One region of the Pectobacterium parvum genome, then DNA from elsewhere that is predicted to be linked to it. Evidence: predicted binding sites of a transcription regulator. Region 1 holds the regulator's gene; each other region holds the start of a gene.
The links. Region 1 encodes CRP, which controls carbon source genes, mostly activating them, when cyclic AMP is high. Its sites were predicted from a motif close to ATGTGANNNNNNTCACAT; they were not measured.
Positions count from the first base shown of each region.

Region 2: garD (galactarate dehydratase) is a predicted target of CRP. The motif match lies at 2,806-2,823, and genes of this name have one in related genera.
Region 3: rbsD (D-ribose pyranase) is a predicted target of CRP. The motif match lies at 3,887-3,904, and genes of this name have one in related genera.
Region 4: yrbN (protein YrbN) is a predicted target of CRP. The motif match lies at 5,368-5,385, and genes of this name have one in related genera.

Region 1 covers NZ_CP087392.1:699,938-707,427, forward strand. Annotated here, with positions in the region: partial or broken gene LOZ86_RS03075 (Tn3 family transposase) at 1-102, opposite strand, end outside; partial or broken gene LOZ86_RS03080 (helix-turn-helix domain-containing protein) at 118-330, shown strand; partial or broken gene LOZ86_RS03085 (IS1 family transposase) at 776-856, opposite strand; gene LOZ86_RS03090 (aminodeoxychorismate synthase component II) at 2,171-2,746, shown strand; gene argD (bifunctional acetylornithine/succinyldiaminopimelate transaminase) at 2,866-4,092, shown strand; gene crp (cAMP-activated global transcriptional regulator CRP) at 4,250-4,882, opposite strand; gene LOZ86_RS03105 (OsmC family protein) at 5,257-5,664, shown strand; gene LOZ86_RS03110 (phosphoribulokinase) at 5,778-6,647, opposite strand; gene LOZ86_RS03115 (YheU family protein) at 6,772-7,008, opposite strand; gene LOZ86_RS03120 (hydrolase) at 7,005-7,490, opposite strand, start outside.
Region 2 covers NZ_CP087392.1:1,090,121-1,097,610, forward strand. Annotated here, with positions in the region: gene LOZ86_RS04875 (methyl-accepting chemotaxis protein) at 1-408, opposite strand, end outside; gene garD (galactarate dehydratase) at 1,063-2,637, opposite strand; gene LOZ86_RS04885 (MFS transporter) at 3,181-4,533, shown strand; gene LOZ86_RS04890 (enolase C-terminal domain-like protein) at 5,273-6,610, shown strand; gene gudD (glucarate dehydratase) at 6,647-7,490, shown strand, end outside.
Region 3 covers NZ_CP087392.1:171,899-179,388, forward strand. Annotated here, with positions in the region: gene kup (low affinity potassium transporter Kup) at 1-910, shown strand, start outside; gene qseC (quorum sensing histidine kinase QseC) at 1,087-2,436, opposite strand; gene qseB (quorum sensing response regulator transcription factor QseB) at 2,433-3,095, opposite strand; gene LOZ86_RS00745 (YgiW/YdeI family stress tolerance OB fold protein) at 3,385-3,780, shown strand; gene rbsD (D-ribose pyranase) at 3,985-4,404, shown strand; gene rbsA (ribose ABC transporter ATP-binding protein RbsA) at 4,412-5,917, shown strand; gene rbsC (ribose ABC transporter permease) at 5,925-6,893, shown strand; gene rbsB (ribose ABC transporter substrate-binding protein RbsB) at 6,919-7,490, shown strand, end outside.
Region 4 covers NZ_CP087392.1:858,467-865,956, reverse strand. Annotated here, with positions in the region: gene LOZ86_RS03910 (luciferase-like monooxygenase) at 1-985, shown strand, start outside; gene cptA (phosphoethanolamine transferase CptA) at 1,051-2,769, opposite strand; gene LOZ86_RS03900 (DEAD/DEAH family ATP-dependent RNA helicase) at 3,360-5,291, opposite strand; gene yrbN (protein YrbN) at 5,284-5,355, opposite strand; gene nlpI (lipoprotein NlpI) at 5,467-6,351, opposite strand; gene pnp (polyribonucleotide nucleotidyltransferase) at 6,483-7,490, opposite strand, start outside.

The DNA of each region.
Region 1 (7,490 bases):
CAGGGCTGCCTGCATATAAATAGTGTTCCACAGCACCACTGCGTTAGTGACCAGCCCCAGTGCTCCCAGTTGATCTTCCTGACCGTCGGTATATCGTTTTTTTCAGCTGTTGCCTAGGCAGAGCGGCGGAGAATCCTGGAACGCACCAATGAAGGCCGACAGGAAGCAAAGCTGAAGGGCATCAAATTTGGCCGTAGGCGCACAGTGGGCAGAAGCGTCGTACTGACGCTTCACAGGAAAGGCAATGGGGCAACAGAAATTGCCCGTAAGCTTCACATTGTCCGCTCCACGGTTTATAAAATTCTGGAAGATGGAAAGGTGCTTAATTAGATCTTTATTTATAGATTGACATCATTGATAAAAATGATGTTTAATATTTTATGAAACATTTTAAGGAAATGTGTGAACCTTTCCAAAATTCCTCGGTATCATAAAAATATGGTACCGAGGAATAATTAAGGTATTAGCTATATCACCCAACGCCTGTGCAAATACAACCGGTGAGAAGAGTACATACTTGAATCTGCCCTTCGCCACAACGTTCAGCTGCAAAAGAAGAAAATGATAATATTAAAGCAGGTAAAATAAACTTTAAGCTTTTCATGTTAATAACCTCTGTAGTTTGTTTGATAATAAGCATAAAATTAATTCTTATCATCTACAGCCTATATAAAGTAAAAATAATAATAATAGAAACGCTTATGTGCTGTCGCACACCGAGCTTGAAGGTTAATAAATTAAAAAATAGTTGTGTATTCAATAAGTTGATATGGCATAAAACGTAGTGCTTTCGTTCGATGTAAATACCGATGATCCTATCGTGCATTTCGAATGATTTTGAATATCCCAGTGTCTTACTAGGGGTTCCGCTCCCATTTCCTCCAAAATGCCCATTCATGACATAAAAATCATTACTTATCATGCATTTATTTACTTGATCTTTATTCTGCATCTTCTTCAACACTCAGCGGCTCAACGCCTTCCAGAAGACTGTCCAGATTTGAGATCGCTGTTTTATCTTCAAATGAATAATTTCCGCCAAGAAGAATGTGTCCCCACGCGACTGGAGATAAATTTTCCAGAACTGATTGAATACACGACCTACGCGGGCACTAAATAGTGCTACTGAGATTACCTTTTATGTTTTTCATTAAAAAACTGAATATAAAATCATCATGCTGCATGTCTGTAATAATCGGATTTTCATGTCCTTTGATAAATATTTTAGTTAACCGCCCATGGCTTTTAATCATAATTATATCGCAAATCCTCATTGTAATTTTAACACCATAAATTGTTTCTACAGTAATCAAAATAAAACCCCTTCTAAACTAATTGCGATTTTCGCTATATCCCGTAACTACCAAAATGACATAGCATATAAATTAAAAAATATCTAGGGTAGATTCAACCATTAGATAAACTAGGGGCGAGTTAATTCTTCGCGCCATATCTTTTTTTTGAATATTATTAATTAAATAAAACTACCAGAATAATGCAAATAATTCCTTCAAAAAATAACCGTTTTATCGTTTTTTATAATAAAAGTGGGTGAGCGATTATCCAGACTCATTCAATTCCTTAGCGTGAGTTTTCGTTCCACTGAGCGTCAGCCCCCGAAAAAACACGCTCAGTTGCGTGTGGTAAATTTGCCAGCCTTTGAAAGCAGATACCACCGAGTAGCTTGAACGCTGTTGCGAGCGTGGTGATGCAAGTTCGTTTTGACTATTTTACTTCAAGCCCAACATTGCCATGGGCTTACCATACCCAGGCAGAGAGCGGCTTCCATACCGTAGGAGACTGGCCGTAGCTGCAACGTTTATCGTTGTGGTGATTTCACTTCATCAGCGGCTTAAACAGTGTTTATCCTCGTAAGTTCGCGTTATTGTGCTACTCGTCTCAATGATTTGCGTCTGCACCGGCGTCACTTTTTCCGTGTCAACGGATGAAGGTGACACCGCAGCCGAAGAACCCATTATCTCCATGAGACATGCACCTCAACCGCTGTGTCATGAATCTGACACACCCTTTTCATGCTGGAGACGGGTACAATAGTTTCTCCGTTTTAGCCCAAATAAGAGGGTATCGAAAAAAATTGCGGGTATTACAGCGGGTATCAAAAAGGTATTTAAATTATAAATTCATTATTTATAAATAACTTAAGTAAAATATGCTGCTAATTATCGATAACTACGACTCCTTTACCTACAACCTTTACCAATACTTTTGTGAGCTTGGCGCGCAGGTTGTGGTGAAGCGTAATGATGAACTGACGCTGCGTGAGATTGAACAGCTTGCGCCTGAGCGGTTGGTTATTTCACCTGGCCCTTGTACGCCGGACGAGGCGGGCATTTCACTGGCTGCCATTCGTCACTTTGCTGATAAATTGCCTATTCTGGGCGTGTGTCTTGGCCATCAGGCGATGGGGCAGGCGTTCGGCGCGCGCGTGGTGCGGGCACGGCAGGTCATGCACGGGAAAACCTCAGCGATTGCGCATAGCGATACGGGGGTTTTCACGGGGTTGGCTCAGCCTTTGACGGTCACCCGTTATCATTCACTCATTATTGATTCCGCCTCGCTACCCGATTGCTTTGAGGTCACGGCCTGGAGCGAACATGAAGGAAAGCGTGATGAGATTATGGGGATCCGCCATCGCGCATTGCCACTGGAAGGGGTGCAGTTTCACCCAGAGAGCATTCTTAGCCAGCAGGGGCATCAGCTTTTGGATAATTTCCTTAAAATTTAGTGATATAGAAAGTTATTCTCCTCAGTAGCCGATTTAATATTGCCTGTAATTGATTTTTTATGCATATTTGTTGACTATATTTTCATTTAGATATGATGGACAGCAGAGTGAGGCAGCAAATGGCAGCAGAGCAGAAAGCAGTGACACGGGATACTCATGATAAAGTGATTTTGCCAGTTTATGCACCCGCGAAGTTTGTACCCGTGAAAGGTAAAGGGAGCCGCGTCTGGGATCAGGACGGCCGCGAGTATATCGATTTCTCCGGTGGTATTGCGGTCACGGCGCTGGGTCACTGCCATCCTGCATTGGTGAACGCGTTGCAGCAGCAGGGTGAAACGCTGTGGCACACCAGCAATATTTTCACTAATGAGCCTGCGCTACGCCTCGCCAGCAAATTGATTGATGCTACTTTTGCCGACCGCGTGTTCTTTGTTAACTCCGGTGCTGAGGCTAACGAAGCTGCCTTTAAGCTGGCACGTCACTATGGGATTAAACGCCATAGTCCGTATAAAACCAAGATCATCGCCTTCTACAATGCATTCCATGGTCGGACGCTGTTCACCGTCTCGGTCGGCGGACAGCCTAAATATGCCGACGGTTTCGGGCCTAAGCCTGCCGATATTGTTCATGTTCCCTTCAACGATCTGGCTGCTGTTAAAGCGGTGATGGACGATCACACCTGTGCGGTTGTACTGGAGCCGATTCAGGGGGAAGGGGGGATTACGCCCGCTACGCCTGAGTTTTTACAAGGCGTTCGCGATCTGTGCGATCAGCACAAGGCGCTGCTGGTGTTTGATGAAGTGCAGAGCGGAATGGGGCGCACTGGCAAACTATTCAGCTACATGCACTACGGCATTACGCCAGATATCCTCACAACGGCTAAAGCATTGGGCGGTGGTTTCCCGATTAGCGCGATGCTGACGACGGAAGAGATCGCATCGGCCATGACGGTTGGGGTACACGGCACCACTTATGGCGGCAACCCGCTGGCCTGTGCGGTGGCGGAAGCTGCGCTGGATATTATTAACACACCAGAAGTGCTATCAGGTGTGGCGGATCGCCACGATCGCTTTGTTAGTGAGCTTGAGAAAATCAATCAGCAGTGCGGAATATTCGAGCAGGTTCGCGGTATGGGGCTGCTGCTGGGTGCCGAACTGAAACCGCAATGGCATGGTCGCGCGGGCGAGTTTCTGGCTGCGGCAACGTCTCAGGGGCTTATGGTGCTGATGGCTGGGCCGAACGTAATCCGCTTCGTACCATCTTTGATTATTGATGAAGAGGATATTGCGCAGGGGATGGCGAAATTCGCTAAAGCCGTCGCGCAGGTCGTTAACGCAGCAAACTGATTATGCTCTCAAAAGATCAGCCATAAAAAAACGTAGGGAACGTTTTTCAACGTCGCTTGCGACGACCCGCAGGGTGGCGAGCAGGAAGCTCGCCATAAAAAAAGCGTGAGGCCAAGGCTTCACGCTTTTTTTATTGGTAGGGTACCGCGACAGGGGTTTAGCGAGTGCCGTAAACGACAATCGTTTTACCGTGTGCAGAGATCAGGTTCTGGTCTTCTAACATTTTCAGAATGCGGCCCACGGTTTCACGCGAGCAGCCAACGATTTGCCCAATTTCCTGACGGGTAATTTTTATTTGCATGCCATCTGGATGTGTCATGGCATCAGGTTGTTTGGCCAGGTTGAGTAGGGTTTGGGCAATACGGCCAGTCACATCAAGGAAGGCGAGGTTGCCGACTTTTTCAGAGGTAACCTGAAGTCTGTTTGCCATTTGTGCAGACAGACGCATGAGGATATCCGGGTTAACCTGGATGAGTTGGCGGAATTTTTTATAGGAAATTTCAGCCACTTCACAGGCGGTTTTTGCCCGAACCCAGGCGCTGCGTTCCTGACCTTCTTCAAACAGGCCGAGCTCGCCGATAAAATCGCCCTGATTGAGGTAGGAGAGAATCATTTCCTTGCCTTCTTCATCTTTGATTAGCACTGCGACAGAGCCTTTCACGATGTAGTAAAGCGTTTCTGCTTTTTCACCTTGGTGAATCAGCGTGCTCTTCGATGGATACTTGTGGATATGACAATGGGAAAGGAACCATTCGAGAGTTGGATCTGTTTGCGGTTTGCCGAGAACCATTCGCTATCATCCTCTGTTGTAATTCACTGCGCAAATTACAGGGGTCAGAGTTCCCTGTACGGCGTGTTTAACTGCTAAAAAAATAAAATTCAGTCTAGGCAGAATGACGTCAGGGAATATACTGAAACCTCTGTACCCTTTATTTTCCGGTTGCTGCCTTGCCGCACCGTAAAAATGGCTGGGTATGTCTGGCCAGGTCATCATCTTCTTCGTTTCTGGGTTTGTCCAGAAAAGGTCTATTCTATTTTCGTTTTAACACAGCTTTAAGGACGTGTCTTGTGTTGTCTCGCTTCAGCATGACAAAGCGCTGATTAACGCTGGTTTTTGTACAGTAACGGTATAAATTTTCAAAAAATTTTTAGTGGAGAGGCATCATGCAGGCACGGGTAAAATGGGTTGAAGGCTTAACGTTTTTGGGCGAATCCGCATCAGGACATCAGATATTGATGGACGGCAATTCCGGTGATAAAGCGCCGAGTCCGATGGAAATGGTGTTGATGTCCGTAGGGGGATGCAGCGCGATTGATGTGGTGTCGATTCTGCAAAAAAGCCGCAACGATGTAGCGGATTGTGAAGTGAAATTAACGTCAGAACGTCGGTCAGAAGCGCCGCGTTTATTCACCCATATCAATCTGCATTTTATCGTGACGGGAAAAGGATTGACCGACAAAGTTGTCGAGCGAGCCGTCGCACTGTCGGCAGAAAAATACTGCTCAGTAGCATTGATGCTGGGCAAAGCCGTTGAGGTGACGCACAGCCACGAAATTAGAGTGCTGGCATAATCCCTGTCTCTGGGCACTAATTCTGGTCACTTAAGCCTGTTATTAGGGGAAACACAGGGGGTGGTTCCCGTAGGGAGGCCTCACCCCTGTGGTCGCCCCGTGTATCTCGATGCTTATTCGATCGTTTTCCCTTCAATTAACCGCTGCACCAGCGGTGCCATGATTAATTCCATCGCCAATCCCATCTTCCCACCGGTAACGACCAGCGTGTTGATGTGGGAGATAAAGGAACCCTGCAACATAGCGAGCAGATAGGGGTAATCAATATTATCCAACCCCTGAAAATGAATCACGACGAAGCTTTCGTCCAATGAGGGAATCGATTTGGCGGCGAACGGGTTGGAGGTGTCCACGGTGGGCACGCGCTGGAAGTTGATGTGTGTGCGAGAGAACTGTGGCGTGATATAGGTGATGTAGTCTTCCATTGAGCGGACGACGGAATCCATCACCGCTTCACGCGAGTGGCCGCGCTCATTAACGTCACGAATCAGCTTTTGAATCCATTCCAGGTTGACGATCGGCACCACGCCGACGAGCAAATCGACATGCTGTGCCACGTCGTTTTGCTCGGTGACCACGCCGCTGTGCAATCCTTCATAGAACAGGATATCGGTGGGTTCTGGCATCGGCTCCCACGGCGTGAACGTCCCAGGAACCTGATTATAGGGAATGGCTTCATCGTAGGTATGAAGGTATTTACGCGTCTGGCCACGCCCGTGCAGGCCATATTCAATAAACGACTGTTCCAGCAGGCTGAAATCATTCGCTTCTGGGCCGAAGTAGCTGATGTGGCGTCCTGAATCACGCGCTTTACGAATTGCCATATCCATTTCCGGGCGGGTATAGCGGTGAAAGCTATCGCCTTCCAACTGGGCTGCGCGCAGATCAAACTGCTGGAAAATCTTACGGAAGGCCAGACTGGTTGTCGTGGTTCCCGCTCCGCTGGAGCCGGTAACCGCAATAATCGGATGTTGATGTGACATAAAGTGCGTGACTCCGTGATCGCGATGCCCGCATAGACCGAAGGCCTGCGCGCATCCTCAAAAAAGACGTAATTATCATCATTGTTAGCATGTTTGGCGCGTTCTTTCACGACTTTCGGCGTGCTCAATAAGGGGCATGTCCTCCGGAATTGAGCTGATTACGCGGCATGATATTGAGGGTTTCATGTAACTCAGACCACACCAACACCACCTCGCCAGATTGGAGTTGGCCGCGGATATCTTCCACTTTCTGCGCCAGCGAACGCTCCTGTTCGCCGTAATCGGTGCCTTCCCGCAGAACGAAAGATTCGATGATGCTATCCAGCGTTTCTGGGTCGAGCTGTTGCCAGGGAATAATCACGCTATGTTTCCTGATTCAAAGGGTTTCTGAGTAAAAACGGCTCCTGAAGAAAAAGAGTCGCTGGCCTGGTCCAAAAATGGGCTAAGCCAGTTGGGAATGCGCTGTTCCAGCCACATTTCCGGTTTCAGCAACGTTCCACCGACGAAGCCAACATGCCCGCCATGTTCCGTTAGCTGATACTCAATATTAGACGGTAACTGAGACAGATCGGGAATCACCTCTGATGTCATGAAAGGATCGTCCTTCGCATGGATGATGAGCAGCGGTTTTCGTATCTGAGGCAACAGTGGCAGAGCGCTACAGCGTCGATAGTAGTCGGCCGCATCGCGGAAGCCGTGGATACGTGAGGTAATGACGTCATCAAACTCTCGCAGCTGTCGGATTCGCTTCAACTGCGGCAACTGAATCGGTAGCGTGTCCGGGTAAGCCGCCAGCTTGCGACTGGCGTTTTGTTTCAACAGGCGCAGTAGGTAATGCTGATA
Region 2 (7,490 bases), 390 kb from region 1:
TTTTTTCTGCACGGCGCTATACAGCGTTTCGGCATACTTGATTTCTTCTGCGTTGGGCGTGTTACGTACTGAGATATAGCCTGCGAGCTGCTCCTGCTGGTAGACCGGCGTAACGTTGGCGCGAACCCAGTAGTGGTCACCGTTGTTGCGACGATTTTTAACTAACCCAGTCCAGCTATCGCCTTGTTTCAGCGTAAACCACATGTCGGCATAGGCTTCAACGGGCATGTCGGGATGGCGCACAATATTGTGAGGCTGGTTGATGAGCTGCTCTTCGGAAAAACCACTAACCGCAATGAAGGCAGAGTTGGCATAGGTGATGTGGCTGTGAATATTTGTCGTGGACATCAATATGGTGTCCATGTCTAACAGATACTCCTGCTGTGTAACAGGTGTATTTAATCTCATTAGAAACCCCGGCGTACGTATCCCGCTCAGTTTCCAGGTTCAGACACGCTGGCCGCTTTTCTCGCCTCAGACACTCTGGTTATTACAGAGGCTGAAACGCCGTGTCGCTGCCGAATGGTTCGTCCCGTGAAATCTGTCAGGCATATTGCTGTGTAAATATTCAAGTTATTCAAATGGGTATACTGAAATTTTTTGGGTGACTCGTTCATTTATATAAAATAATGTTATGCATTATTTATAATGGGCGGCCTATTTACCCTATATTGTGCGTGATGGCGATTTTGTAACAAATGTTTCATCAGTATTAGCACGCTTTTTCAGCAGGTGTAAATTTATTATGAGGTCGATTATCCTGTCAATTGATTCATTTTATTGGCAATAAATAATCAGGAAAAAAATGATAGGAAATAGGTGATTAGAACATGGAATTTTTACTTGAAATGTGTTTTATATGATAACTATTGACGATTAGGAAAAATCACTTGTTAATTTTCTGTGTATTTTATTTTCCTAAATGAAGCCAATTGTTGCTGTCTTGCTGTTTATTCTTTTAATTACCGTCTTTCTTTCATTTTTATTACTGCTGAATTTATTGTAGATCAAATAACGCGATCCGCAGACCAGATAATGACGCTGGCCTGCGGAGAACGGTAATCAGGTTACCGGCGCTGGATTGAAGACGGCCAGGGCGTTATGCAGCCCCCACTGATCGGACCAGGTTTTTTTCCTGCCGCTGGCGATATCCAAAATGAAGTGGAAAAGCTGCCAGCCTACGTCTTCGATCGTGGCCTCTCCGGTAGCAATGGTTCCGGCATCAATATCCATCAGATCGTGCCAGCGGTTTGCCAATGCGGTTCGGGTCGCCATTTTGATGACGGGGACAGCCAGCAGGCCATAAGGGGTACCGCGACCGGTGGTGAAGACCTGCACGGTGATACCAGAAGCGAGCTGCTGGGTGCCGCACACGAAGTCGCTGGCCGGTGTTGCGGCGTAAATCAAGCCACGTTTGGTTGGGCGCTGTCCGGGGGACAGGACTTCGACAATCGCGCTGGTGCCGGATTTGGCGATGGAACCCAGCGCTTTTTCCACCACGTTCGCGAGGCCACCTTTTTTATTGCCCGGCGATGGGTTGGCGCTACGGTCGGTCTGGCCACTGTCGAGATAATTATCGTACCAGGCCATTTCTTCCAGCAGGCGTTTACCGACTTCTTCATTGATGACGCGTGGTGTTAACAGATGAATGGCATCGCGCACTTCGGTCACTTCGGAGAACATGACGGTTGCACCGCAGCGAACCAAGAGATCGGAGGCAAAACCAACGGCTGGGTTTGCGGTGACGCCGGAGAAAGCATCGCTGCCGCCACACTGCATGCCGACAACCAGCTCAGAGGCCGGACAGGTTTCACGCTGACGTTTGTTCAACCGTTGCAGGTGCTTGTCTGCCATCGTCAGAATGTCATCCACCATCGATCTGAAACCAACGTGGTGTTCATCCTGCAAGCGGACAATGCTGGTGTCGTCGAGGGAGATGGCTTGTACATCAGGCGTCCCTTCCAGCAGGCGCTCCGGCTGTAATTTTTCACAGCCCAGGCCGACCACCAGTATCTCGCCGCCAAAATTCGGGTTCAGCGCCAGATTGTGAATGGTACGGATGGGAACCACCGCAGCAGGGGCATTGATTGCCACGCCACAGCCATAAAGATGGTTGAGTGCGACCACGCCATCCACATTGGGATATCTCGGCAATAAGTCTCGCTCGATAATTTTGACGACATAGTCCACCACGCCCGCGACGCAGTGTACGCTGGTGGTAATGCCCAACAGGTTTTTCGTCCCTACGCTGCCATCGGCATTGCGGTAACCTTCAAAGGTGTAGCCTTCCAGCGCAGGCAGCGTGGGGGGGATTTTGGTCGCCAGCGGCAGGGTGTCCAGCGCGGGAGCCTGAGGCAACTCGACCAGCGATTCATCGATCCAGCTTCCCTTGGCAATATCCCGCAGCGCATACCCGATAATTTCACCATAGCGGATGATGGCACCTGATTTTGCGATATCCACAAGGGCCACTTTGTGACCTTGCGGAACATGCTCAATTAATTCCAGATCATCATTAAAACGGGTTCCAGCACGTAAGCCATTATTATTAACAACAATGGCAACATTATCAGAATCGTGAACCTTAATATAAAGTGGCTGCTCTTGTGCAGCATTACTTTCTGATTTATCTGACATGATGCAAGCCTTTATTATTGGTTTATCAGAAACGCAGTGGTAATGATTACCACGCTATTATTTCATTGCTCGCTAACGAGTATACGTGAGGTTCTCTTCTCGTACATTATGCAATTGACCTAAGCCAGCGCTTTTTGTTTCTTATTTATCAGGCGAAGACCCAATTTTTGGTGAGTTTGATCACATTCTGACTGCGCACGGTTTTTCAGGAGGAAATAACAATAATGTGTATAAATGTAAAAAGAGAAAGGCGGTGTTTTTCGTGAAATACCTCGCATTATATAGGGCAAGTGCACCAACATATTCAAAAGGACATTTTTAATGTTGTGCTTTTAGCTAGTGAGCAGTCAGTGGGTAAAAATTATAATGTTCCTGCGAGTTGAAGATGTCAGCTAATTACTCTGATGCTATATAGCCTGGCTATTCGCAAAAAAAATAAAAATGGGAATGTTAACTATCCACTGATCTTCATTCTGATAACCCTACACCGTTATCTGTTATTCGGAATGAATGAGCGAACCGCGATTGAAGCAGGAGTTCATCATGAATACAGTAAGCTCAGCAGCTGGCGCGATACAAAAGAGAACAAACGCCCGCTACTGGATTGTCGTGATGTTGTTTATTGTCACGTCATTTAACTATGGAGACCGCGCGACCTTGTCCATTGCTGGTTCAGCAATGTCTAAGGAAATTGGGTTGGACGCGGTGGGGATGGGTTATATCTTCTCAGCGTTCTCCTGGGCGTATGTTATTGGACAAATACCTGGGGGCTGGCTGCTCGATCGCTTTGGCTCAAAGAAAGTCTACTTCTACAGTATCTTAACCTGGTCGATTTTTACCTTATTACAAGGCTTTGTCGATATCTTCAGCGGCGCGGGCATCGTTATTTCTCTGTTCCTCCTGCGCTTTATGGTTGGCCTGTGTGAATCACCTTCCTTCCCAGGAAATAGCCGAATTGTGGCTGCCTGGTTCCCTGCACAAGAACGTGGTACTGCCGTCGCGATATTCAACTCGGCACAGTATTTTGCCACGGTCATTTTTGCACCGATCATGGGATGGTTGACGCAGGCAGTAGGTTGGGCACACGTGTTCTGGTTCATGGGCGGGCTGGGTATCATTCTGAGCTTTGTCTGGCTGAAAGTAATCCACGATCCGAAAGATCACCCTGGGGTGAATCAGGCTGAACTGGATTACATCGAAGCCGGTGGTGCCCTGATTAATATGGATGCTAAAGGGACGAAGAAAGCGACCGAGAAAGGCGAAAAATGGCATCAGATCAAGCAATTAATGCAGTCGCGCATGATGCTGGGTGTGTATATCGGTCAATACTGTATTAACGCACTGACCTACTTCTTTATCACTTGGTTCCCGCTTTATCTGGTTCAGGCTCGTGGTATGTCGATCCTCAAAGCAGGATTTGTCGCCTCGGTTCCTGCTATCTGTGGTTTTGTCGGGGGCGTTCTGGGCGGCATTATTTCCGATTACCTGATGCGTCGGACCAATTCCCTGACCTTTGCCCGTAAAACGCCAATCGTTCTCGGTATGTTGCTCTCCATGTCGATGGTGATTTGTAACTACGTTGAAACCGAGTGGGTCGTTATTGCGGTGATGTCTGCAGCCTTCTTCGGCAAAGGCATTGGTGCGCTAGGCTGGGCGGTTATGGCCGATACCGCACCGAAAGAAATCAGCGGGTTGAGCGGTGGACTGTTCAATATGTTCGGTAACGCGTCTGGTATCGTGACGCCGATTGCGATTGGCTACATCATCGGAATGACCGGTTCCTTCAATGGTGGTCTGGTGTATGTCGGGATTCATGCGCTGGTTGCGATCTTCAGCTACCTGTTCATCGTGAAAGATATTAAACGTGTCGAATTGAAGCCGTTCGTTAAGAATTAAGGCCAGTCGTTACCGTATTCGTTTGAATATAGGCAATAACACAAAACGCTGCGCTATCGTACTGATGGCGCAGCGTTTCGCTATATCCCCGTCATACTTCAAGTTGCATATGCGTTGGCTGCGTTCACTCACCCGAATCACTTACCTGAGTAAGCTCATCGGGATTCCTTCTCTTGCCGCCTGCCTGAAACTCGAATTATTTAGGGTATAGATTTGCCATTTATTTATGTCATGGAAAGCTGGGTTTTATCTCTTTGAAATCGGCGTCTGGGAAGACGTATTTCGGTGTTTATAAGGCGGGAATTCGCTTTTCCCGGTTTTCGTGAAACACCTCCCATTGGTCTGTGATAATGACATATTTAATCTGCATTTCGACAGGGAATGCTGTGCTATTGCCCAATGAGTTGTGAAATAAGAAAACTTATACTTTTTACTGAGGTTGGTGAGGCGGTACGAATGACAACACCGCATTCCTGACTGGTTTATTTCAGTAATAACCTGTTTTTATTCTGACAATCTTACAAGCCCTACAAGCATTGTTCAGTTCAAATCAGAGTAAAAACAAGGTCGCGCTAATAAAGTAGGAAAACAACATGAAATCATCTACTGGTGCACCATCCGTTTTTTCTTTCTGTATGACTGAATTATTTTCATCCGCCTCAGCGCGCCCTTGCGTTGTGGCAACCATCGGAAACCTACGCGTCAATCCTGTGCGCGCCATTCATGACGGGAGCCTGTCATGACAAACTTTTCAGCAACGCCTGTGATTACCGACATGAAAGTCATCCCCGTTGCGGGCTATGACAGCATGTTGCTGAACATCGGCGGTGCGCATGGTGCTTACTTCACGCGTAACCTCGTCATTTTAACCGATAGCGCCGGGCATACCGGTGTCGGCGAAGCGCCCGGTGGCGAAGTCATTTACAACACGCTGGTTGAGGCGATTCCCCGAGTGAAAGGCGAGCAAATCGCCCGCATGAACCGTCTGGTTCATGACATTCATGTCGGCAACCAATCTTCTGATTTTGATTCCTTCGGCAAAGGTGCCTGGACGTTTGAGCTGCGCGTGAATGCCGTGGCGGCGCTCGAAGCGGCGTTGCTCGATCTGCTGGGGCAATTCATGGGCGTTCCCGTTGCCGAGCTGCTGGGGCCGGGTAAACAGCGTGATGAAGTCACCGTGCTCGGTTATCTGTTCTACATCGGCGATCGCACGAAGACAGATTTACCTTACTTATCAGGTGAAAAAGGCAAGCATGAGTGGTATCACCTGCGTCATCAGCAGGCGATGGACAGCGAGGCGATTGTGCGTTTGGCCGAAGCCACGACTGACCGCTACGGATTTAAAGATTTCAAACTCAAAGGTGGCGTACTGCCCGGCGAGCAGGAAATCGATGCCGTGAAGGCGCTGAAGAAACGTTTCCCGGATGCACGTATCACCGTCGATCCAAACGGTGCCTGGCTGCTGGATGAAGCGATTGCGTTGTGCAAAGACATGAAGGGCATTCTGACTTACGCGGAGGACCCGTGCGGTGCCGAACAAGGTTTCTCCGGCCGTGAAGTGATGGCGGAATTCCGCCGCGCCACTGGGCTGCCAGTAGCGACCAACATGATTGCCACCAACTGGCGTGAAATGAACCATGCCGTGATGTTACAGGCGGTCGATATTCCGCTGGCCGATCCGCATTTCTGGACGATGCACGGCGCGGTGCGCGTCGCCCAACTGTGTGATGAGTGGGGCCTGACGTGGGGCTGCCATTCCAATAACCACTTCGATATTTCTTTGGCGATGTTCACGCATGTGGGCGCTGCGGCACCGGGTAACCCGACGGCGATTGATACGCACTGGATCTGGCAGGAAGGGCAGCATTTGACCAAAGAGCCGCTGCAAATCGTCAACGGAAAAATTAAGGTGCCGGATCGTCCCGGTCTGGGGATTGAGCTGGATATGGAACAGGTTATGAAAGCCCACGATCTGTACAAAAAATTACCGAGCGGGGCACGTAATGATGCCGTCGCCATGCAGTACCTGATTCCTGGTTGGAAGTTTGATCGTAAACGCCCGGTTTTTGGCCGCTAACCCTACATAGAAAAATTAGAGAGAAAGGATAAGAAAATGACATTGCAAAGTTCAACTCCGGTGATTACCCACATGCAGGTTATTCCGGTTGCAGGTCACGACAGTATGCTGCTCAACCTGAGTGGCGCACATGCACCTTATTTCACTCGCAACATTGTTATTCTGAAAGATAACGCCGGGAATACCGGTGTCGGAGAAATTCCTGGCGGTGAGAAAATCCGTCAGACGCTGGAGGATGCTGCCGCGTTGGTGGTGGGCAAAACGCTGGGCGAATACAAAAACGTGATGACGGCGGTGCGTGCACAGTTCGCCGACCGCGATTCTTCCGGGCGCGGTTTGCAGACGTTCGATCTGCGTACCACTATCCATGTCGTCACGGGGATCGAAGCTGCCATGCTCGATCTGCTGGGGCAATTCCTCAACGTCAGCGTGGCCTCGCTGCTGGGCGTTGGGCAACAGCGTGATGCTGTCGAGATGCTGGGCTATCTGTTCTACATCGGCGATCGTAATAAAACCGACTTGCCTTACCAGAGCCAGACTAATGAGAAATGCGACTGGTATCGTCTGCGTCATGAAGAGGCCCTGACGCCAGAAACCATCGTGCGTCTGGCTGAAGCCGCGTATGAAAAATACGGTTTCAACGATTTCAAACTGAAAGGCGGCGTACTGGCTGGTAGCGAAGAGGCCGAAGCGGTTACCGCGCTGGCGAAACGCTTCCCACAGGCCCGCATCACGCTGGATCCAAACGGTGCCTGGTCGCTGGATGAAGCCATCGGTCTGGGCAAACAGCTGCGCGGCGTGCTGGCGTATGCCGAAGATCCGTGCGGCGCGGAGCAAGGTTTCTCCGGCCGTGAAGTTATGGCGGAATTCCGTCGTGCGA
Region 3 (7,490 bases), 530 kb from region 1:
TTTGCCGCCGATGCGTATCGTACACACGTCAGATATGGAATCCGGCCAGATTTATATCCCTGCCATTAACTGGATGCTCTATATCGCCGTTGTCATCGTGATTGTCAGCTTTGAGCATTCAAGCAATCTGGCGGCGGCTTACGGAATTGCAGTAACGGGCACGATGGTGATTACCAGCATTCTGTTCTGTACGGTGGCGGTGAAGAATTGGCTCTGGAATCGCTATCTGGCGTGGGTGTTGCTGGCGGGCCTGCTGATTATTGACGTGCCGATGTTTTTGGCAAACGTGGTCAAGATCCTCTCCGGCGGCTGGCTGCCGCTGGCGTTGGGTATGGTGATGTTTATCATCATGACGACGTGGAAAAGCGAGCGCTTTAGGCTGCTGCGCCGGCTGCATGAGCATGGTAATTCGCTGGATGCCATGATTGCATCGCTGGAGAAAACGCCGCCGACGCGTGTGCCGGGGACCGCCGTGTATTTCTCGCGCGCGACTCGTGTGATTCCGTTCGCGCTGCTGCATAACCTTAAGCACAATAAAATCCTGCATGAGCGCGTGGTGCTGTTGACCATGCGAACAGAGGATGCGCCCTATGTGCTGAACGCACGTCGAGTAACGGTTGAACAGCTTTCGCCGACGTTCTGGCGCGTGATTGCCAACTATGGCTGGCGTGAGACGCCGGATGTGGAAGAAGTCTTTCAGCGCTGCTGGCAGGATGGGTTAACCTGCCAAATGATGGAAACGTCTTTCTTTATGTCCAATGAATCGCTGATTATCGGTGAGCGCCCGTGGTATCTGCGCTTGCGCGGTAAGTTATTCATGATGCTCAGCCGCAATGCGCTGCGGGCGGCGGATCAGTTTGAAATACCGCCGAACAGGCTGATTGAGTTAGGGATACAGGTCGAGATTTAAGTGATCCCACGATTAGGGCGTTATGTTGGGATAAGATCGAGATACACGGTCGACCACGGGGCGAGGCGTCCCTGCGGGAACCTCATCCCCGTGTTTCCCTAATAACAAACTTTGAGTCGCTGCCTGTTGGGTGGGGCATGTTGCTGCCAGCGTGTTAATGGTAGAGAGAATAGCCTTTACCAATTTATGGCGACAATCAGCCCGCCTCTGGGCTGATTGGTGAACGTTACCCGCATGTGGTGCAGTTTGGCGATGTTATTTACGATGGAAATTCCCAGACCGCTGCCGGATTTCTCCTGCCCCGGCGGGCGATAAAAGCGTTCGCCAATTCTTGCCAGCGCCTCCTCGCTAATGCCCGGTCCTTTATCGGCAACCTGAAAACCGCGCTCTGTCAGCGTCAGGCTTACCGTTCCCCTTTCATGGCTGTAGCGAATGGCATTATCCAGCAGATTGCGTACCAGCAAAGCCAGCAGCAGCGGGTGGCCCTGCCGGATGACCGAAGTATCCGGTAAATCCAGCGTCAGCTCGATACCCGCGATTTGCGCCGTGTGGTAATGCGCGATCACCGCTTGTTGCAGTAGTTCATTGAACTGGATGGGCTGCATCCCTTCGGGGGCCGATTCGGCATCCAGACGCGACAGCGTCAGGAGCTGATCCACCAGCCGTGTGGCCCGATCGATACCTTTGTCCAGATTGATCAGCGCATGATGCCGCATGGCTTCATCGTCATGCGCTAGCTGTGCGACTTCAGTTTGAACTTTCAACGCTGCCAGAGGGCTACGTAATTCGTGAGCTGCATCGGAGGTAAAACGACGTTCACGAACCAGCATGTCGCTGATGCGGGAAAACAGATGGTTTAATGCGTTGACCAACGGGCGAACTTCTTGCGGGATGTGCTGCGTCTCCAGCCGCGTGCTTTCATCAGGTGAACGCTGTTGAAGCTCGGCGGTAATGCGTTTTAGCGGTGAGAGTTCACGCGTGACCAGCCAGAACAGCAGGGCCAGCATGATCGGCAGGGCGAACAGCCAGGGCATCAGGTTGGTTTTTACAATATCCAGCGTCATATCCTGACGATATTCCCACTCCTGCCCGACAGCAATCACATAGCGATTATCCGCCGTCGTCAGCCAGACGATACGCCAGGCGTCATTGTCATCGCGTAGCCTGCCGTCAGTAAAGCCGTTGCGCGTATAGTTAAAAATGAAATCCTTGCCATTATCACCATCATTCAGCACCATTTCACCATCGCGGGTAAAAATGGCGAAGGCCAGCGCATCATCTTCCTGCTTTCCCTGATTCTCATGTACCAGACTTTTGGTTTTGGGCAGAGAAACCGACTGGATGCGCAATTCATCAGGATTCATGGTGGCCAGGTGTTTGGCAAACAGCATTTGCTGGGTATCAAATAGCTCATTGATGTTATGGCGTGTTTGATGCCACGAAAGCAGACTGGCTACGCCCCAGCAAAGTAATGTCAGCAGCGTAAAACCTGCAATTAGGCGTAAACGCAGGCTGAGTCGGTTCATGGCGCATCTCCCAGAATATAGCCAACGCCATGCACGGTTCGGATAAACCCGCTGCCCAGCTTTTTGCGCAGGTGGTGGATATGTACTTCTACCGCATTGCTGGAGACATCATCGTCCCATCCGTAGAGCTTTTCTTCCAACTGCGCGCGTGTGAGTATGCGGTTCGGATTGAGCAAAAACAGTTCCAGTAACGCCAGTTCGCGGGATTTTAGTATCAGTGGTTCGTTGTTAAGCGTGACACTCCGCGATCCCGGCTCAAGGGAAACCACGCCGTGCGTTAATGTCGGTTGAAGTTGGCCATGACGGCGGCGAATCAGCGCCTGCAGGCGAGCGGCTACTTCTGTCAGCGCAAAGGGCTTACATAAATAATCATCGGCACCTCGCTGTAGCCCTTCCACACGCTGTTCCAGCGCATCGCGGGCGGTCAGAATCAGTACCGGTTCGTCATGCCCAGCCTGACGCCACTGGCGCAGAATATCCACCCCGTCTATGCCCGGCAGGCTGAGATCGAGCACTACCGCATCATAGGGTGCAGCCTTCAATGCCGCGGCACCCGCTTTACCTTCCATAAACCAGTCGATATTAAAGCCCAGTTTGTTCAACCCAGCTTTCAGACCGTCACCAATCAAGCGATCGTCTTCGATTAACAATATTCTCATGGCTGCCTCGCAGAGAATGCGCTGCTGTTGCGCTTATGCCTTTTCCGGTTTTATACGAAATAGAGAGGCGGTGTGTACAGGCCAAATCACTGAAACTGGGCAATATCCGGCAATATAAAAAAACAACAATGCGAGAACTGACGCTTTAAGATTCCGTTAAGAAAAATTTGTTTTACTCTTTTACCAAGACCGATAGCTCCCGCAGGTTGACTGCGAAACCATTGACTGTGAAACAGTTAACTTTGAAACGTTTAATTGTGAAACAACAGGCAAAAAAGGAAGGGTGAACATGAAAAAAGTCGCTGCGTTACTCGTTATTACTGCTCTGGTTTCCGCACCAGTATTTGCTGCACAAAGTGGCGGTGGTTTTGTCAATCCAGAAACACCAGCCGTTGGTGCACATCAAGGGGGATTCACCGATTCGCAGAGTTCCCTCACCACGGTAGATAAAGCTAAAGATTTGCGTGATGACAGTTGGGTGACGCTGAGAGGGAATATTGAAAAACGGATCGGCGATGAAAACTACCTGTTCCGCGATTCAACGGGCACGATGGAAGTCGAGATCGACCACAAACGCTGGAATGGCCAGATGGTTTCACCTAACGACAAAGTGGAAATTCAGGGTGAACTGGATAAAGACTTCAATTCCGTCGAGTTGGATGTGAAGCAGATTCGTAAACTCTAACGCATTATCCTCTGTTCCTTATTGGCGGGCTTTGACCCGCCATTTCTCTATTTATCAATCTCCTATACCCGCCTCTCATTACCTTTCTTTTTTTATTAGCGAAACGTTTCGATGGTGATCACATTTTTTTTATCTCTTCATTGCCTTTCTTGCTTCTTTTTCTAGAATGTTATTAGCGAAACGTTTCGCTGGTGGGGTGAGAAGATGAAAAAAGCAGCATTATTGAATTCAGATATTTCTTCCGTGATTTCTCGACTGGGGCATACCGATAGCCTTGTTATTGGCGATGCCGGTTTACCGATTCCTGAAACGACGACCCGTATCGATCTGGCGTTGACGCATAACGTGCCGACTTTTTTGCAGGTCGTTAGTGTTGTCATCAGCGAAATGCAGGTCGAGGCCGCTATTCTGGCGGAAGAAATTCTTGAAAAGAACCCCGCCGTCCATGACGCATTACTCGATCAATTGAAGCAACTTGAACAACACCAGGGAAACTCAATTGCATTGCACTATGTCAGCCATGAAGAATTTAAAACCCAAAGCGGCAAAAGCCGGGCCATCATTCGCAGCGGAGAGTGTTCTCCGTATGCCAATGTCATCCTTTGTGCTGGCGTAACGTTCTGAGGTATCAATGCAACCTTTACTGCAACTGCAAGGCATCACGAAATCTTTTCCCGGCGTTAAAGCGCTTTCCGGTGCGGCACTCAACGTCTATCCGGGAAAAGTGATGGCGCTGGTGGGCGAGAACGGTGCGGGCAAGTCCACCATGATGAAAGTCCTGACCGGGATCTATCGTAAAGATGCCGGCAGCATCCATTTTCTGGGGAAAGAGGTGGATTTCAGCGGGCCGAAAGCGTCCCAGGAAGCAGGTATCGGTATTATCCATCAGGAACTTAACCTGATTCCCCAACTCACGATTGCCGAGAATATCTTCCTTGGTCGTGAATTTACCAACCGCTTCGGTCGTATCGACTGGAACAAGATGTATGCGGAAGCCGATAAGCTGCTGAAACGCCTTAATCTGCGCTATGACAGCCGTCGTATGGTCGGGGATTTATCGATTGGCGATCAGCAAATGGTAGAAATTGCCAAGGTGCTGAGCTTTGAATCGAAAGTCATCATCATGGATGAACCGACCGACGCCCTGACGGATACTGAGACCGCTTCGCTATTCAGCGTGATCAAAGAGCTGCAATCTCAGGGATGCGGCATTGTCTATATTTCCCACCGTCTGAAAGAAATCTTTGAAATCTGCGATGACATTACCGTGTTCCGCGATGGTCAGTTTATCGGCGAACGTCCGGTCAGTGACTTAGAGGAAGATACGCTGATTGAAATGATGGTCGGCCGTAAGCTGGAAGATCAGTACCCGCGTTCGAATAAAGCGCCGGGAGAGGTTCGCCTTAAGGTGCAGAACCTGTCAGGGCCAGGTGTCGACAGCGTCAGCTTTACGGTGCGGAAAGGCGAAATTCTGGGCGTCGCAGGGCTGATGGGCGCGGGCCGTACCGAACTGATGAAGATTCTTTACGGCGCACTGCCGCGAACTGGCGGTAATGTGACGCTGGATGGACGCGATGTAGTGACCCGTAAACCGCAGGATGGCTTGGCGAACGGCATCGTTTACATTTCCGAAGACCGCAAGCGCGATGGTCTGGTGTTGGGCATGTCAGTAAAAGAAAACATGTCGTTAACCGCACTACGTTATTTCAGCCATGCGGGTGGTCGTCTGAAACACGCCGAAGAGCAACTGACGGTTGCCGACTTTATTCGCCTGTTCAACGTGAAAACGCCTTCGATGGAGCAGCCTATCGGCCTGCTTTCCGGCGGTAATCAGCAGAAAGTGGCGATTGCCCGTGGCCTGATGACGCGCCCAAATGTCCTGATCCTCGATGAACCGACGCGCGGCGTCGATGTCGGGGCGAAGAAAGAGATTTACCAGTTAATCAATCAATTCAAAGAAGAAGGGCTGAGCATCATATTGGTGTCATCCGAAATGCCCGAAGTCTTGGGAATGAGCGATCGCATCATTGTGATGCATGAAGGGCGCTTGAGCGGGGATTTCCCTATTGAGCAAGCAACCCAGGAAGCACTGATGGCCGCGGCCGTTGGTAAGCAATACGGCGCAAAGCAGGAGTAAGTCAGACATGAGTTCTCAATCTATCGCGGCAAAACGCTGGTTCAGCAAAGAGTGGTTACTGGAGCAGAAATCGCTGATCGCGCTCCTGATCCTGATTGCGGTTGTTTCCGCCATGAGCCCTAACTTTTTTACCCTGAACAACCTGTTCAATATTCTTCAGCAGACGTCGGTGAACGCCATCATGGCCGTCGGCATGACGCTGGTGATTCTGACCTCGGGCATCGATTTGTCAGTGGGTTCACTGCTGGCATTGACCGGTGCCGTAGCGGCTTCCATCGTCGGGCTTGAAGTCAATGCGCTGGTGGCGGTGTTTGGCGCGCTGGCGCTGGGGGCGCTGATTGGTGCGGGTACGGGGATCATTGTATCCAAAGGCAAAGTGCAGGCATTTATTGCCACGTTGGTCATGATGCTGTTACTTCGCGGTGTGACGATGGTCTATACCAACGGTAGCCCGGTTAATACCGGCTTTTCTGACGTGGCAGATGCGTTTGGCTGGTTTGGTATCGGTCGTCCGCTGGGGATTCCGACGCCAATCTGGATCATGGCTATCGTGTTCGCGGCGGCTTGGTACATGCTGCACCATACGCGTCTGGGGCGCTATATCTATGCGCTGGGCGGCAACGAGTCTGCTACCCGTTTGTCTGGTATCAGTGTTGATAAAATCAAGATTATTGTCTATTCCCTGTGTGGGCTGCTGTCTGCCCTGGCGGGAATTATCGAAGTCGCACGTTTGTCCTCTGCACAGCCGACGGCGGGTACAGGGTATGAGCTGGATGCTATCGCGGCTGTAGTATTGGGCGGCACCAGTCTGGCTGGAGGAAAAGGACGTATCGTTGGCACGTTGATCGGCGCACTTATCCTTGGCTTCCTCAACAACGGACTGAATTTATTAGGTGTTTCTTCTTACTACCAGATGATCGTTAAAGCAGTCGTCATTTTGCTGGCGGTTCTGGTAGATAACAAAAGCAGTAAATAACCTTCATTCACACAGGAATTGAGTTATGAATATGAAAAAGCTGGCTACTCTGGTTTCCGCTGTTGCGCTGAGCGCGACTGTCAGTGCTAATGCCTTGGCCAAAGATACGGTTGCTCTGGTGGTTTCTACGCTGAATAACCCGTTCTTTGTTTCAATGAAAGAGGGTGCGCAGAAAGAAGCTGACAAGCTGGGTTACGAGCTGATTGTACTGGATTCCCAGAATAACCCAGCAAAAGAACTGGCTAACGTTCAGGATTTGACGGTGCGTGGAACCAAAGTTCTGCTGATCAACCCGACTGATTCTGATGCAGTAGGTAATGCGATCAAAATGGCTAATCAGGCCAAGATCCCGGTTATTACGCTGGACCGCGTTGCCAGCAGCGGTGAAGTTGTGAGTCACGTGGCTTCTGATAACGCCTTCGGTGGTAAAGTTGCTGGTGACTTCATTGCCAAGAAATTGGGTGAAGGTGCCAAGGTGATTCAGTTGGAAGGGATTGCCGGAACGTCTGCCGCGCGCGAGCGTGGGGCTGGCTTCATGAAATCTGCTGAGAAAAATAAATTCGTTATGCTGGCCAGCCAGCCAGCTGATTTCGACCG
Region 4 (7,490 bases), 160 kb from region 1:
TTCCGTCCTCGATCTTGCGCCTATTCCGCAAGGTGCGACAGCACATGACGCCTTCCATCGCTCGCTGGATCTGGCGCAGCATACAGAAAAATGGGGCTATCACCGTTATTGGCTGGCGGAACACCACAGCATGACAGGTATCGCCAGCGCGGCGACTTCGGTGCTACTCGGCTATCTTGCTTCGGGAACACAGCGCATCCGCCTCGGTTCCGGCGGCGTGATGCTACCGAACCACTCACCACTCGTCATCGCCGAGCAGTTCGGTACGCTGGAATCGCTGTATCCTGGCCGTATCGATTTGGGATTAGGTCGCGCGCCCGGCACCGACCAGCGCACCATGATGGCGCTGCGTCGCCACCTCAATGCCGGTATTGAAGATTTCCCACGCGATGTGCAGGAGCTACAACGCTATTTCGCCGATGCACAGCCGGGCCAGGCAGTGCAGGCCGTCCCGGGACAAGGTCTACACGTTCCGATCTGGCTATTAGGATCGAGCCTGTATAGCGCACAGCTGGCCGCGAGACTGGGTTTACCTTTCTCCTTTGCCGCCCATTTCGCCCCCGATATGTTGCTGGAAGCATTCCGCCTCTACCGTGAAAACTTTGTCCCTTCAGCCACCCACGCCAAGCCCTACGCGATGGTTTGCGTCAATGTGGTTGCGGCCGATAGCGATCGGGATGCACGTTTCCTCTTCACCTCGATGCAGCAGCAGTTCATCAATCTGCGCCGTGGCACGCCGGGCCCGCTGCCCGCCCCAGTAGAAAATATCGACACGGTCGGATCGCCTGCCGAGCAGTTTGGGGCAGAGCAAGCACTGCGGCTGTCGATTGTTGGCGATAGCGCGAAAGTCCGTCATGGATTGCAGAGCCTTTTGCGTGAAACGCAGGCGGATGAAGTGATGATCAATGGCCAAATCTTTGACCATCAGGCGCGAAAAGACTCCTTCGAGCGGATCATGCAGATACGTCAGGACGTGATCGGTTAGCCCCCTCCGCAGGGCCGAGTAGGTGGAGAAAGCATCCCTTCTCCACCTCGGTTATTGCCTGGAGGTTATTTACCGCCTGTGGTGTAAGGCAAGCTGTCAAAGGTGCTCAACCCTTTCTTACTGTACGGGTTGCCTATCCAACGCTCTGATTCACGAAATACAGGGCTAACCAGGCTTTTTTCAGGTTCCTGAAGATCGTAGCTAAGCCCAGCCAAAGTTGACCAGGTATGCAGCAGGTGCGCATTGCTGTATTTCCGATCAACATATGGGGAATAATCGATCGGATGATCTTTCTGCCACTGCGGTGAAGTCCAGAGAATAAACGGCACGGTATACATAGTACGCGTCGGTGCTGTCTCATTTCGCCCCAGCACGTTGTGCGGCGGCGTCTCGTAAACATCTTCACCGTGATCCGAGAAATAGAGCAGGAAGCCATTCGGCTGCGTTTTTTCAAAGGATCGGATCAGCGTTTCAAGAACGTAATCGTTGTACAACTCAGCATTATCGTAGTCGTTATAGACTTCAACATCGTTGTCATTCACGCCGTCAGGAATCCCTTCTCGCCCAACAAATTGAGTCGCCTCTTCCGGATAGCGAAATTTATATTTCATATGAGTGCCTAGCAGGTGCACAACAATAAATTTCTTCTCAGCGGGATCGGCCAGCACCTTTTCAAACGGCGCGAACACCACGTCATCGTATTGCCGCGCGCTTTGCGTGCGCTGATTGTTCATATAGAACTGTTCGTCTGTTTGCTGGGAGAACACCGTCAGTAGCGTATTACGTTTGGTCATCGTCTGCTGATTGGTAATCCAGAACGTTTTGTATCCAGCCTGTTTCATCATGTTCATCAGCGAAGGCTTGCTCAGATAGAGATCCGGTTGCTGCTCATCGGCGAACGTCAGTGCCTGCTGCAAGATTTCAATGGTGTACGGACGTGAGGTCACCACATCGTTGAATACCACCAGATTGGCATCGCTTTTACGCAGTGCATCCAGTCGCGGCGTGGTCTGTCGGCCATAACCATACAGGCTCATACGGCTACTGGTGGTTGATTCACCGATTACCAATACCAGTGTGCGCGGTGTATTGCCGTTCGCATCTTTCAGGTTTGCAAGGGGTGGCAGCGCCGCATTCTGCCTGAGCATTTCAGTCATGCTTCCCAATTGCTGGCGGTACTCTACGTAACCAGCAATGTACTGCCATGGGGCAGTAGTGGACATGCGACTTGCCAGATAGCCGCTGGCTTCTACCAACGTCTGCCCCTCATTGTGCATTTTTTTATAAAGGGGAATACCAAATAGCACCACAACAATTAATGAACAAGCTGTCACTTTATATTTAAGCGGTAAATAAACTGGCCGCAGTTTTCGCCACAGAAACCCAACGATCACCGTATAAAAAAACAATATAGCCAACACTTTCAGACTGAAATATTGGCTTACATACTCGCCAGCTTCTTTACTATTAGACTCGAACATCACAAACATTACGCTTTGTGAGAACTCTTGTTTATAAATCGAGTAATAACCAAGTGCGATCAAGGATGTAGTCCATAATAGAATACCCAATACGCCACTGATGATTCTGGTTCGAGCAGGGAAAACAAAAACGGGGAGCAGCCACAGCAAACTGTAGAGTAGCGAATCACGTAATCCCGTGGTGCCGCTATGTCCGGTCAGAACAATGACAAGCTGTAGTGCGCAGGAGAAAAACCAAAAATAGAGTAAAAGCCATCCGAGCGAGCACCAACTAAAGCGCTCTTTAGCAAAGAGTTCAGACATGTTTAATTCCACACAACGTTGTTATTTTTTATGCAGCGCCAAATGGCACTACTTTAATTAGGTCTTTTTTGATTACACTTCTTTCGGCACCAGAATAAACAACGCCAAAGATCAATATTATCCGTTTAGAACCTGATAAATCTAGCTAATAACTGCAACATTTGGTTTTGACTGGCTGGGAGTGAAGATACCGATAAGCTATCTTGTTCTTCCTACCGAAGACGAGCGAGTAACATGAAGTATCAGCAGTTTACCCCGAGAACGGTGTCGGAAGAAGAGATAAAAGGCTATCAGGACGGCTGAGCAGTACCGCGTAAATGTACTGAGCTTAGGCAGTCATCAAAAGTGTTCGAGATATTAAGAATGGTGACTTAGCATTGCACTTCGGAGTGAATCGTCCCTTAATTATAAAATTAAGATAGACCGGTGAGGTGAGTCACAAAAAAAGCGGTCCATCGTTATCGACAGACCGCTTTTTATAACAAAAACCAAGGGTAAAGATTGCGTAAGGCACCATTTTGTTATTTGAAGCGAAGTGTTTAACTTCACTTCGAACGGTAAGACAATACGCTTATTACCCGATGTTAGTTTTATTGACCAGCGTCAGCAGGACGACGGCGTGGAGCACGCGGTGCAGCTGCAGCTGAATCACGATTAAAAGAACGTTCGCGACGCTCACCGCCGTTAGCGTTACCTTCACGGCGTTCACCACCACCGAAAGAGCGGCGTGGCGCTGCGCCATCACGACGTTCACCGCCTGCCCCCGCAGGACGACCACCACCACGACGTTCTGGCTGTGCGACTGCATCACCCAGCAATTGCATATTCATTGGTTTGTTCAGAATACGCGTGCGGGTGAAGTGTGATAACAGGTCGCCCGGCATACCTTTCGGCAGTTCAATCGTCGAGTGAGACGCGAACAGCTTGATGTTACCGATGTAGCGGCTGCTGATATCACCTTCGTTGGCGATAGCACCAACAATGTGGCGAACTTCAACGCCGTCATCACGACCCACTTCGATACGGTACAGTTGCATCTCACCCGCATCACGACGCTCGCGACGCTGTGGACGGTCACCGTCACGGGGTTCACGGGAATCGCGTGAATCACGAGCATCGCGAGGTTCACGGCGACGATCGCCACGTGAATCACTACGAGACTCATCACGATCGCGGTATTCGCGACGCGGACGGAATGCCGGATCTGGTGGCAGAATCAGAGGACGTTCGCCTTGCGCCATTTTCAGCAGCGCAGCAGCCAGTGTTTCAACATCCAACTCTTCCTGCGGTTGCAGTTTCGTCAGCAGCGCACGGTACATATCCAGATCGCTGCTTTCCAGCTGTTGCTGTACTTTAGCGGCAAATTTAGCCAGACGGCGTTGACCCAGCAATTCTGCATTTGGCAATTCCACTTCAGGAATCGTCAGCTTCATTGTGCGTTCAACGTTGCGCAGCAGGCGGCGTTCACGGTTTTCAACAAACAGCAGTGCGCGACCGGCACGACCTGCACGGCCAGTACGACCAATACGGTGGACGTAAGACTCAGAATCCATTGGGATATCGTAGTTGACGACCAGGCTGATACGCTCAACGTCCAGACCACGCGCCGCAACGTCGGTTGCAATCAGGATATCCAGACGACCATCTTTAAGACGCTCCAGCGTTTGTTCACGCAGCGCCTGATTCATGTCACCGTTCAACGCAGCACTGTTGTAACCACTACGCTCCAGTGCTTCAGCCACTTCCAGCGTCGCGTTTTTGGTACGAACGAAAATAATCGCCGCATCAAAATCTTCCGCTTCGAGGAAACGTACCAGCGCTTCATTTTTACGCATGCCCTGCACAGTCCAGTAGCTCTGGCTGATGTCTGGACGCGTAGTCACGCTTGATTGAATGCGAACTTCCTGCGGATCTTTCATGAAACGACGCGTAATGCGGCGAATCGCTTCCGGCATGGTTGCAGAGAACAGCGCAGTCTGATGCGCGGCAGGGATCTGAGCCATGATGTTTTCAACATCTTCGATGAAGCCCATACGCAGCATTTCATCGGCTTCGTCCAGCACCAAACCACTCAGGTTGGACAGATCCAGCGTACCACGCTTCAGGTGATCCAACAGACGGCCCGGCGTACCAACAACGATCTGTGCTCCACCACGCAAAGCGCGCAGTTGCACGTCATAACGCTGGCCACCGTACAGGGCAACGACGTTAACGCCATGCATATGCTTGGCAAAATCATTACAGGCTTCAGCAACCTGAACAGCCAGTTCGCGGGTTGGAGCCAACACCAACATCTGCGGCGCTTTTAACTCAGGCTTTAAATTATTGAGTAATGGCAGAGCAAAAGCCGCAGTTTTACCACTGCCGGTCTGTGCCATACCCAGCACATCGCGACCGTTCAGCAGGTGGGGAATACATTCAGCCTGAATTGGCGACGGTTTTTCATAGCCCAGATCGGTCAGGGCATTAATAATAGGAGCAGACAGCCCCAAATCGGAAAAAGAAGTAAATAAATCAGTCATGTACACGTGCCTCATTAAACATGGCGGCCAGTCTACATAACTCATCGTGAAAATTTTCAGTCATTTTCATTGAAAAGTGTGAACTGGCTCAAATTGGATTAAAAAGCGAACAAAAAAGCCCTCACCCGTGAAGGTGATAACCGAAGTTTTTTCAGGCTGATTAAGTGTTCGTCAGCTATTGCTGGTCCGATCCTGATAGGTCGTCTTGCTCTTGGCCTAATAGCGCCAATTCCAACAATGCATAGCGGTGCTCAACAAAGTTATGGACGTTGTTGGCAACCGTCAGCTTGAACAGCGCCAAAGCGGTGTTCTTGTCCCCCAGACTTAGGTAGTGCTTACCTAAATAGAAGTCAGTTTCACTGAGATGCTCAGCGAGCGAAGTGTTATCCGTAGCTTCTACCTGTAAACGCTGCATCAGTGTTTTTTCACTGATACTGCCCAGATAGAATTCGACAATGTTCCATCCCCAAGGCCCTTTCTTGGCGTCGTCATAGCGTTTCTTCAACGCAATTTTGGCCGTCTCTGGATTGATTTCTCGCTCCACAAGATACAGCCACAACGAACGGAAAGGATCATTCGGATCGTCTCGATAAAACGCCAGCAGATCATCCTGCGCTAACAGGTAGCGACCGCCATAATACAAAGCGATGCCTCGGTTTAAACGCGCATAATTGTAAGTTGGATCAAGCTCTAGTACAGAATCAAACGCTTCATAGGCAGCATCAAAATTGCCTGCCTGCGTTAAATAGATACCCAAATAGTTAAAAACTTCTGGAATATCAGGGCGGATCGTCAGCGCTTGTGAAAAATCATTCCGCGCCAATGCCCGTAACCCGAGACTATCATACAGCACTCCGCGCTCATATAATAGCTGTGCTCGCTCATCATCGGTTAATGCCCGGCTTGCAAGGATTTGTTCCATTCGTGCCAGGATCACTTCCTGCTGCAAAGTAGGCTGTAACGGAATCGCCAATACTGCGTCTTTACGCCAATCCATGTTGCTGCATCCTGCCAGCATGAGTGCTGTTGCAACATAACACCAGCGCAAGAAAGGCTTCATTTCCCACTCCCGAAGACAAACATTGGATGAACATCCTGTCCCGGACCGCTCAACGCAAGGACATCCGTTCCCTTACGATACACGCAGCACCTTGCCATGATAATCAAGCAAGGTGCCATAAGATCGTTATCTTATTCCTCAGAAGACGGGGCTGCCGCTTCCTGAGTTTGTGCAGTTGCTTCTTTGATGCTTAAGCGCACGCGGCCCTGGCGATCAACCTCCAGAACCTTGACCGGCACTTCCTGACCCATTTGCAGGTAGTCAGTCACTTTCTCTACGCGCTTATCGGCGATCTGAGAAATATGCACCAGGCCTTCTTTGCCGCCGCCAATAGCGACGAAAGCACCAAAATCAACGATGCGGGTAACTTTACCCTGATACACGCGACCGACTTCGATTTCAGCAGTGATCTCTTCAATACGACGAATTGCGTGTTTCGCTTTTTCGCCGTCAGTTGAAGCAATTTTCACAGTACCATCGTCTTCGATTTCAATGGTCGTGCCCGTTTCTTCCGTCAGCGCACGAATCACAGAACCACCTTTACCGATCACGTCTTTAATCTTATCGGTACTGATCTTGATGGTGTGAATACGTGGTGCGAATTCAGAGATATCACCACGCGGTGAGCTGATCGCCTGCTCCATCACACCCAGAATGTGCAAACGTGCACCTTTGGCTTGATTCAAAGCAACCTGCATGATCTCACGGGTAATCCCTTCGATCTTGATATCCATCTGCAGCGCAGTGATACCTTCACGGCTACCGGCAACTTTGAAGTCCATATCGCCCAGGTGGTCTTCGTCACCCAGAATGTCGGACAGAACAACAAAGTTATCGCCTTCTTTCACCAGACCCATCGCGATACCCGCAACGGCTGATTTAATTGGCACACCTGCATCCATCAGTGCCAGAGAAGCACCACAGACAGACGCCATAGAAGAAGAACCGTTGGATTCTGTGATTTCAGACACGACACGCACGGTGTACGGGAATTCGTTCGCCTTAGGCATAACGGCCAACACGCCACGCTTAGCCAGACGACCGTGACCGATTTCACGACGCTTAGGCGAACCTACCATACCCGTTTCACCAACACAGTACGGAGGGAAGTTATAGTGCAGCAGGAAGCGATCGGTACG